DNA from 3 places in the Paenibacillus sp. 37 genome. Region 1 is predicted to be linked to each of the others. Evidence: predicted binding sites of a transcription regulator. Region 1 holds the regulator's gene; each other region holds the start of a gene.
The links. Region 1 encodes LexA, which represses DNA repair genes until DNA is damaged. Its sites were predicted from a motif close to CGAACATATGTTCG; they were not measured.

Region 1 (3,275 bases):
TCTTGATGTATGGACGGCGAAGCATGAAGATGACTGCCAAAAATACGTAAAGCAGCATGGTCACCCAGTCCCAAGTTGTCATTGGAGCTTGCACAAGGAATGTGCTCATAAACAGATACAAAAAGGCGAGACCGATCAAAAATATTGGGAACAACAAGCTGCGTCCCTTAAAGACTTCTTCACCTGGTGTACCAGTGATTGGTTGACCACTTTTTTTGCGTTGCTGATTTAACTGCTTGGAATTTTTCTTAACCGTTCTCTCGAACGAACGCGACATGTGAATCCCCCTTATGTGTCTTTGTATCGGCTTACATAATTGCAAACCAACATTTCCCCCTATAAATTGCACACTCAAAATAACAGGAAGAAACCTAAATATCATAATGATATCATTAGGTTTCGTTAGTGTTTGAGTTTGCCTTGGTGGCCTTTGTCATTCTCATCATCAACAATCTCAATGGTATCCAGTTGTTGTCTGAAATTGCTGCGAATATTGCTCAAATAAATCTCTCTTAGCTCGGCACGTTCAGCAAGTTCTTCCTCTGACAATCCAGTGGACTTTTGCTTACGAGCCAATTCGTTAATGCGTGCTACCAGACTATCTATATCCAAGCTTGTCCCCTCCAAAAATACAAAGTCATATTAACTTTGCCATTATAAAGGCTGCTTGTCAAGCTGACACGCGCTAACACTCATTGACGTGCATTTTATTCTGCAAATTGCGGTAGAGCTAGTACTTGACCCACTTGGATGGAAGTCGTATGAAGTTGATTCACTTTCTTAATTGCTTCTATATAAATACGTGTATCCATATTCGTCGGTTTATGTTCCAAAGAAATACTCCATAAGGTTTCCCCTTGTGAAACGGCAATCTTCCCTCCAGGCAGAACATCATTCTCATTGCCAGCAAATACAGTTAAAACGGTGCTGCATCCAATAAATATAATCATAGAGGTAATTGCTACCTTTAACATCCATGAAGAAATCTTGAAACGCGCTAAAACCTTCTTGTAGTTCCCTATGTTAGACTTCACCAGTTCCGAATTCATTGGTTCATAAATGCTTTGATAAGTAGAATATCTCATTAAATACCCGCCTCCAAACGTTTGTTCCTATCTGTTGAAATCAATATAACACGAACACTTGTTTTGTTCAATAGATTTTCAGAACAATTGTTCGCTTCTTTTTTAGAAGGAGAAATTTCTTATTTCACTTCCTTTTGCAAAGCATTTGCAGTATTATGCTCTGACTTTTGGACAATTACTGTTCTATAAGTTAAAAAACACTGATTTAATGCTATTTTATTTAGAACTTATGTTTGTACGAACGGAGGTTCTATGTTATAATTTTCCCAAACGTTACTAAAATGGGGTTGATACGGTATGTCGAAGATATCCAGCAGGCAGCAGGCTATTCTGGAGTTTATACGAAATGAAGTCCGGTTGAAGGGGTATCCTCCTTCCGTACGGGAAATTGGTGAAGCGGTTGGACTGGCTTCCAGCTCAACAGTACATGGACATTTGGATCGTTTGGAGAAAAAAGGTTTGATCCGACGCGACCCTACCAAGCCAAGAGCCATTGAGCTTCTGAGCCAGGAAGAGTCTGAGCATTCTCATCAATTTGCTCATAGCGTTGCACGTATTCCTGTTGTTGGTAAGGTTACAGCCGGGGTTCCAATCACTGCAACCGAGAACATTGAAGACTACTTCCCTCTTCCTACACATTATGTAGGCGAACAGAAAGTGTTTATGCTTTCGGTAGTCGGAGATAGTATGGTGGAAGCTGGAATCGTTAACGGAGATTACGTTATTGTCCGTCAACAGCAAACTGCTGATAACGGTGATATCGTCGTTGCAATGACTGAAGACGATGAAGCTACAGTGAAAACGTTCTATAAAGAGAAAGATCATATTCGCCTTCAACCGGAGAATGCGACCTTCGAACCTTTACGTTTGAAACATGTTAGTATTCTGGGTAAAGTCATTGGCCTTTTCCGAGATATTCATTAATATTTAACTTGAGTAACAAAACTAGATGTAATGAAATACGAAAGAGGTTGCCCTGATGAACAGGGCAACCTCTTTTTTTCATGTTTATGTTATTTATGCGGCTAATTATTCACTGCGTTTCAGAACACTCTTGTGATGCGAGAACACATCAAAGCTCTGTTGTCCGTGGTATGAGCCCATACCACTCTCTCCGACACCACCAAACGGGAGATAGTGTGAAGTCATATGAGAAAGTGTGTCATTAATACATCCCCCACCGAAGGATACTTGATTCAGAACCTGATCCTGCAGTTGCTCATCCTGTGTGAAGAGATATAGCGCCAATGGTTTTGGCCGGCGAACAATCTCATCCAGCATAGGATTCAGGTCACTGTACGTAAACACAGGAAGAATCGGACCGAAGATCTCTTCTTGCATCACAGCTGATTCCCATTTCACATCTCCAAGTACAGTCGGCTCAATGAGCAACTGCTCACGTACAGAACGCCCACCAATTAGCGTTTTGCCATCTGTGAGGAATTTCGACAACCGATTAAAGTTACGTTCGTTGACAATATGCGGGAAATCAGCGTTTTGTAACACATCATCCCCAAATTTATCTTTGATCTCTGCGCCAATCAGATTGATCAATTCGTCATGAACTTGTTCATGTACAAGCAAATAATCCGGAGCAACGCAAGTTTGGCCTGCATTCAGGAACTTACCACGAACAATACGCTGGGCCACCAGCTTCAGATCTGCATCACTATGCACAATAGCCGGACTCTTACCACCCAACTCAAGAGTTACAGGAGTCAAGTGCTCCGCAGCTGCCTTCATCACAATGCGACCAACACCTGTGCTTCCTGTGAAGAAAATATAATCAAACTTCTCTTTCAACAATGCTGTACTGGCCTCAACTTCTCCTTCCATAACCGCAATATACTCCTGAGGGAAGATCTCCCGAATCAGATCATACGTTAGACGAGATACGGCTGGTGTTAATTCAGAAGGCTTGATAACTGCACAGTTACCGGCCGCAATTGCTCCAATAAGTGGGCCAAAGGCCAGTTGGAACGGATAATTCCAAGGTGCAATAATAAGCGCCACTCCGTATGGTTCCGGGTAAATGGTACTCACCCCATCCGGCATAGCCGAATTGGTTGGGACTTGTTTGGGTGCAGCCCATTCCTGCAGGTGTTCTAATGCAAAATCCAGTTCACCCAGAACAATGCGAATCTCGGAACCGTATGCTTCCGCCTCAGATTTGTTCAGATCAGCCCGAAG
Region 2 (3,275 bases), 810 kb from region 1:
TCTCAAAAACACCCAAGGAATCTGTAATGACCGCTCGACAACGCTCCATTAAAGAAAGCATTTGGTCCCGTCCTCGACTACGTCCATCCTGACCGTTGTCTTCCAGCGAAAGGCTTGGGACATACTTCCACGGTTTGCCGTCAGTCCAGCGATATCCATGAATACCACAAGCCAGTACATAATTCTCAAGCTGGTCCATATCTTCACGGGTGATGGAACCATCACGCGGAAGCAGCAGATCCGTTTTGACACAGCGAAATACATCCTCGTAACGCCAATGGCGCCGAACAATATCCAGTGCCGAACGGATAAACTCGGATAATGGATGATGAAGTTCATTTCTTCTGCGGTCCAGAAAGACGGGTACGTCATAATCCCTGAATAGAGGTTCAGCTATATCAGCGTAGGTATCCAACTGACGAACAAGTACTGCCATATCCCGATAACGCGCACCTTCGTTTTGCGCCAGACGCCGCATCTCACGCAGTGCTCCCTCCATCTCAGCTCGTCGGTTCTCCGCTGCAACCAGTCGGATTCCGGAATCAAGGCCATCACTTTTCCAACGAATTCGGCGGTCGAAACCAGCCTCCAGATGAGCAAGTCCCGGACGATCCTTGTATCTCGGTGGAATCTCCGAATCTAGCACGGTTATATCGCTCGGTACACCCAGTTCTTCAGCCATCCCTTTCAGACGCGCATAGGCACTTGCCGTGGGATAGAACAGTTCCAATTCTCCAGGCAGTGCGCCGTGATCATAAGGACGATCCAATGTCAGTGCAATGGTCACGGAAGAGGACTGCAACATCAGCCGACCAATCACACTCATCTCCTGTGGCGTGAATCCCTGAAAACCATCAATCCAGATCTGGGCATCCTGCAGCAATGCACTTTCCGACAAACGATCTGTCAGCTCGGTCAACGTGTCTTCATCATCAATATATAAATTGGTCAGTTCCTGTTCATAGTCACGATATATCAGATTCAAGTCATGCAACTTATCCTCCAGAATTGGCGAAGTCGATGAGGTATTCCCTCCAGACAGCCCCTCTTCCAGCAATGATGGATCAACTTCATAACGTTTAAATTCACTATATAAGTCATTTAATTCGCCTATAAAACCCAGCTGGCTGCCGGATGCACCAAACAGCTTTAATTCTTCCTTACGGCGCTGGATGACCTTGTAGAGCAGCATCTTTTTGCCTTCGGCTCCGATCGGAATACGAGCAGAACCACCTGCTTCCTGCATTACACGATAGGCTAAACGGCGAAAGCCGAGCACTTCTGCACGCATCGTACCTTTAATTGTTCCAGAAGACACCAATGCCTGCTCTGTTCGAAAAGAACTCTGTTCTGGAACGAGCAAAATCAAAGGTGTGCCTTGCGGTTCTTGTTGAAGCAGGGATGTAATTTCCCGGGTAATCAGCGAGCTTTTGCCGCTGCCTGCCCGGCCAATAACAAAACGAACGGACATGTCTAATCCTCCAAACCACACGTACAAGATTTTAATTCCCAGTATAACATATCTGACTTGGTTCGGAACATACGTTTGCCACTATCCGGTAAAACCGGAGATCATCTCCGTTAACACAGCAAAACAGCAAAAAGCCCGCAGCTATCACACTGTGGACTTTTGACTTGATCTATAGATTAAATTAAAGATAATTTACACTTGCCACTGCGATGACAGAACAACCCTCCGATCGCTGCTATTCCCAGATTTTCTTGATTCAATTTTTAAAAAGTGAAAAAAAACAAGAATAAAGGCGAAGATTATGCTTCCGAAGCAGCTCTTCAGAAAGCTTTTAGCTTCACTCCTTCAGGTTATTTCTGTCCTCTACGTTCTCGTGTAAATCTTTAGTCCAATCTATACAGTGAAATTTGAACGGAAATCATACGATTAATTCTTTTTACTGCGCACTTCGAAAATAGCAAATTTCAGGTAATGTCCTTCATCCACGCCCAAAATTTGCGGGTGATCCTTACCAGCTGCCTTCCAGTCGATTAGACGCAGTACTTTTCCTGCATCTTCTGCTGCATCGGCAATCGTGTCCAAGAAAAGGTCAGGACGCATGTGATACGAACAGCTGGCTGTTACCAAATATCCGCCCTCATTAACCAGTTTCATACCTTGCAGGTTGATATCCTTATATCCGCGGCATGCACCTTTAACTGCTGATTTCGTCTTGGCAAACGCCGGGGGATCGAGGATGACTACATCAAATGTTTTACCGCCAGCTGCAAGCGCTTTGGAAGTATCTACTTTTTGTTCGCCAGCGCGCGCACGTGCAGTACGTTCATCCAGCCCCTTCACTTGTTCACGCAAGTACTGGAATGCATCAGCAACTACGAATTCGACCCGGTCGGTGAAACCGTTCAGCTCCACATTTGTTCGTGCACTCTCAATGGCATGCTCCGAAATATCAAGACAAGTCACTTTTTTAGCTCCATACTTGCAAGCATTCAACGTAAAGCTGCCCGTGTGTGAGAAACACTCCAGTACAGTGGCACCATCCCAATATGGGAATGTAACTACCTTTCCGCTTTTATTCACAGGCAAGAGCTGCTCTGTGCCATCCTGCTCAGTCGTTTGAAGTGTGATTCCACTCTTGTAGCCCCAACCCTTCATGAGCGGTTCGATCGCTGCACGATTCTCACGTTGATCGAAGAAGTAACCTGTCTTCTGTCCTTCCACGATATCGACTTTAATGAGTAGTCCATTCTCTGTAACCGTGACATGCCGTGGGCACTCTCCGTACAGCGGACCTTTGGTCTGCTCCAAACCTTCCAGTTCACGAATCGAGACATCACTGCGCTCGTAAATGCCTTCAGGCTGCATTACTTCAATGAGTGCCTGTACAATGGCTTCACGGCAACGATCCATGCCAAGTGTAAGCAACTGTACAACGAGAATGCTGCCGAATCGGTCAACGATTAATCCTGGCAGAAAATCAGCTTCGCCGTAAACGAGACGGTAAGCCTCTCCATCCTGGATAAAACGTTCCCGATGACGCAAGCAATCGCGGAAACGCGCTGCAAAAAACGCCGTATCCATTTGTTCGGACTCCAAAGGTTGATAAGCTACAACCCTTACAGTGATTTGAGATGCGGGATTGTAATATCCTGTCGCCAGATAGCGACCTTGATGATTCAATACATTGACCAGATCTCCCGGTTCCGGGTTTCCGTCAACAGAGGCAATTTCGTTGTTAAATATCCATGGATGTGCATGTTCAAGCCGCTTTTTGCGACTGCGTTCGAGTTTAACTGATGGCAAG
Region 3 (3,275 bases), 1.9 Mb from region 1:
GCCAAACCTTCATCATCATAATCGTAGATGTCTGGAGCCGTTGCTCCACAAGCGCCACATGCGATGCATGTGTCTTTTTCAACCCAAGTATATTTACTCATTTACATTCTCTCCTCCTAAAATTCAAAACGTACAGTGTTTTTATCTAGAAACATATTAAACCAAAGTAAGGATAATTACAAATCATTTTGCAACCACAAGTCTCTATTATCCCTTATTTAATCAAGACTTTGCAAGTTATCTTTTTGCAGGGATGTACCGCGCACTTTATGATTCCGAAGCAGCACGGAAGGATCGTCTCCAAGCATGCCGGCGGTCACAACAGCATTCTCACCAAATTTATCACGTAACTGATCCATAATCCGAATCAGATTGTCCTTCTTGGGCTTCTGCTCATATTCAAACAAGTCCATCTGCACAGCGGATTCTTCTCTCGGAATCAGGTTCTGAAGTGTCACACCCAGCATGCGTACAGGCTTGCCACTACCCCAATGCTTCTCAAATAGTTTACAGGCCTCACGGTAAATGACCGTTGCATCCTCCGTAGGAACTTCCATTAAACGTGATCGGGTGATTGTCTTCATATCCGGTGTGCGGATCGTAATCTGAATACCCTGGCTGAACATTTCGTGCTTACGCAATCTTCTGGCTACCTGGTCACTTATATTGAGGAACACACGATGAATCTCATTCATATCCGATACATCCGCCGGTAAAGTGGTTGTATGTCCAATGGATTTATTGGCTTCCCGTTCCGCGTGAACTGCGGAATGGTTAATGCCATTCGCAGAATTTTTGAGCCATGCTCCATTAACTCCGAATAGTTCGGTCAACATGTTCTCATCCGACTTGGCCAATTGACCAATCGTTTCAATGCCCAGTTTTTTCAGCTTTTCAGCCGTTTTTTTGCCAATGCCAAACATCTCGTTACATGGCCTGTGCCAAAGAATCCGGGGTACGTCCCTCATACGTAGAATGGAGATACCGTTTGGTTTTTTCAGATCCGAAGCCATTTTTGCCAATAATTTATTGGGGGCAATGCCAATGGAACATGGCAGCCCCAATTCATCCTTGATTCTACGCTGAATGCTCTCCGCAATCTCCATTGGATTCCCGAATTGCCTTGACCCTGTAATATCAAGATAACATTCATCAATGGACGTTGCCTCAAGTTGAGGGGTATAACTATACGCAATCTGCATGAAAGCTCTTGAATATTGACGATATAAATGAAAATCAGGACGAATCACAATGAGATCAGGGCACTTTTTCAAGGCTTGGTGGACAACCATTCCTGTTGAGATGCCTCGATTACGAGCGGCATATGAGCAGGTTACAATTACACCCTTTCGCAGTTCACTGCTGCCCGCAACGGCCGTTGCTTTTCCTCTATATAAATCTGGTTCCTCGGCTTCATGTACAGAGCAGTAGAAAGCATTCATATCGACATGCAGAATCACCCGTCCGGCTGTAGGATAGTATTGATCCACATTCGCTGGAGGATTGCCGTCTGAAGACATCATGAACCCCCGCCCTTTCTTGCACACTAATTAATGAAACGAATTTCTTTCTTCTATAGTATATCAAACCCGTTATGTTAATTCAGTCACGAACATTTATTTTCTGCGAGATCTGATCAGAGACCGAATAATCAACCAGCCTACACTCACAAAAAATATCAAAGTGACCAGGGCAATAACCGTATTTTCCCATACAAAACTCAAAATAAGCCCTCCTTTTCTTCCATATATTCCAATTAAAACTCAATAATAGATTATAACATACATCCGGATTATGATTAACATCCTTCTTTTTTCTCTAAAATCCGTTAATTGTTACATGATACTGCGATTTCGATGTAGCATTTGGCTATAATGGTGATATAATAATTAATTATACAAATTGACGATTTTAGGACAAATCAGCGCACCCAGTTTAACACAGTGTAGCGTTGCCGAATCGAAGGATTCGTCCACTAACGTACTTAACAGCTTTTCCCAACTTACAATCCATACTTTTAAAAGAGCGCTTTATCTCAAAGGAGGATCTTCATGTCAAAGGCCATTTCCATCTTCGATACGACTTTACGTGACGGCACACAAGGGGAGGGTGTCAGCTTATCGGCAGACGACAAACTCAAAATTGCCAAGAAGCTTGATGACCTGGGTGTACATTATATTGAAGGCGGAATTCCCGGCAGCAATACCAAGGACATTGAGTTTTTCAAAAGAGTCAAGGAATTAAACCTGAACGCAAAGGTTGTTGCTTTTGGCAGTACCCGCCGTAAAGGCAGCGTTGCTAGTGAAGACGCCAACCTGAAGCGCATGATCGAATCTGGTGCTCAGGCTGCAACCCTGGTCGGTAAATCATGGGACTTCCATGTGCATACCGCTTTGCAAACTACATTGGAAGAAAACTTGTCCATGATCTATGATTCCATCGCCTATCTGAAACAGAATGGTATGGAAGTCATCTTTGATGCAGAACACTTCTTTGACGGATTCAAACATAACCCGGAGTATGCTCAAGCGGTCTTGACCAAGGCCCACGAGGCAGGAGCGGACTGGCTCGTCATGTGTGATACCAACGGGGGGACGATGCCAAACGAGGTGCACGAGATCGTATCCACACTGCATAGAAGCCTGCCTCATGCCCATCTCGGCATCCATACACATAATGATTGTGAACTGGCTGTGGCCAACACACTCAGCGCTGTACAAGCCGGAGCCCGTCAGGTGCAAGGAACGATGAACGGTTATGGAGAGCGTTGCGGTAACGCCAATCTCGCATCCATTATCCCGAACCTGCAACTGAAACTTGGCTATGAATGTGTTACTGAAGATTCCATGAGACAACTTACAAACGTGGCTCGTTATGTTAGCGAGATTGCCAATGTGAATATGCCGATTAATCAGCCTTATGTCGGCAATGCTGCTTTTGCTCACAAAGGTGGAATTCACGTCTCTGCCATCCTGCGGGATTCACGTACCTATGAACACATCGTGCCTGAACTGGTTGGTAACAAACAACGTGTGCTGGTCTCTGAACTTGCCGGACAAAGTAACATTGTATCCAAAGCACAGGAACTGGGGCTTGAGTTCGATCCAAGCAATGCCAATTCACGTCAGATTATTGAGAAGATCAAAGACCTGGAGCATCAGGGTTACCAGTTCGAAGGTGCAGATGCTTCGCTTGAATTGTTAATTCGTGAAGCAAACGGTGACATGAAAGAATTGTTCACGTTTGAATCATTCAAAATGCTTGTGGAGAAAACA

Region 2: the regulator LexA is predicted to act here: its motif matches at 1,536-1,549, upstream of addB (helicase-exonuclease AddAB subunit AddB).
Region 3: the regulator LexA is predicted to act here: its motif matches at 1,610-1,623, upstream of F0220_RS10395 (DNA polymerase IV).

What each region holds. Positions count from the first base shown of each region.
Region 1 is NZ_CP043761.1:4,178,264-4,181,538, forward strand. It holds gene F0220_RS17875 (hypothetical protein) at 1-277, opposite strand, end outside; gene F0220_RS17880 (DUF896 domain-containing protein) at 403-612, opposite strand; gene F0220_RS17885 (LysM peptidoglycan-binding domain-containing protein) at 708-1,085, opposite strand; gene lexA (transcriptional repressor LexA) at 1,383-2,009, shown strand; gene F0220_RS17895 (aldehyde dehydrogenase) at 2,115-3,275, opposite strand, start outside.
Region 2 is NZ_CP043761.1:4,985,152-4,988,426, forward strand. It holds gene addB (helicase-exonuclease AddAB subunit AddB) at 1-1,471, opposite strand, end outside; gene F0220_RS21460 (class I SAM-dependent rRNA methyltransferase) at 1,898-3,274, opposite strand.
Region 3 is NZ_CP043761.1:2,288,028-2,291,302, reverse strand. It holds gene F0220_RS10400 (ferredoxin) at 1-101, opposite strand, end outside; gene F0220_RS10395 (DNA polymerase IV) at 219-1,520, opposite strand; gene cimA (citramalate synthase) at 2,052-3,275, shown strand, end outside.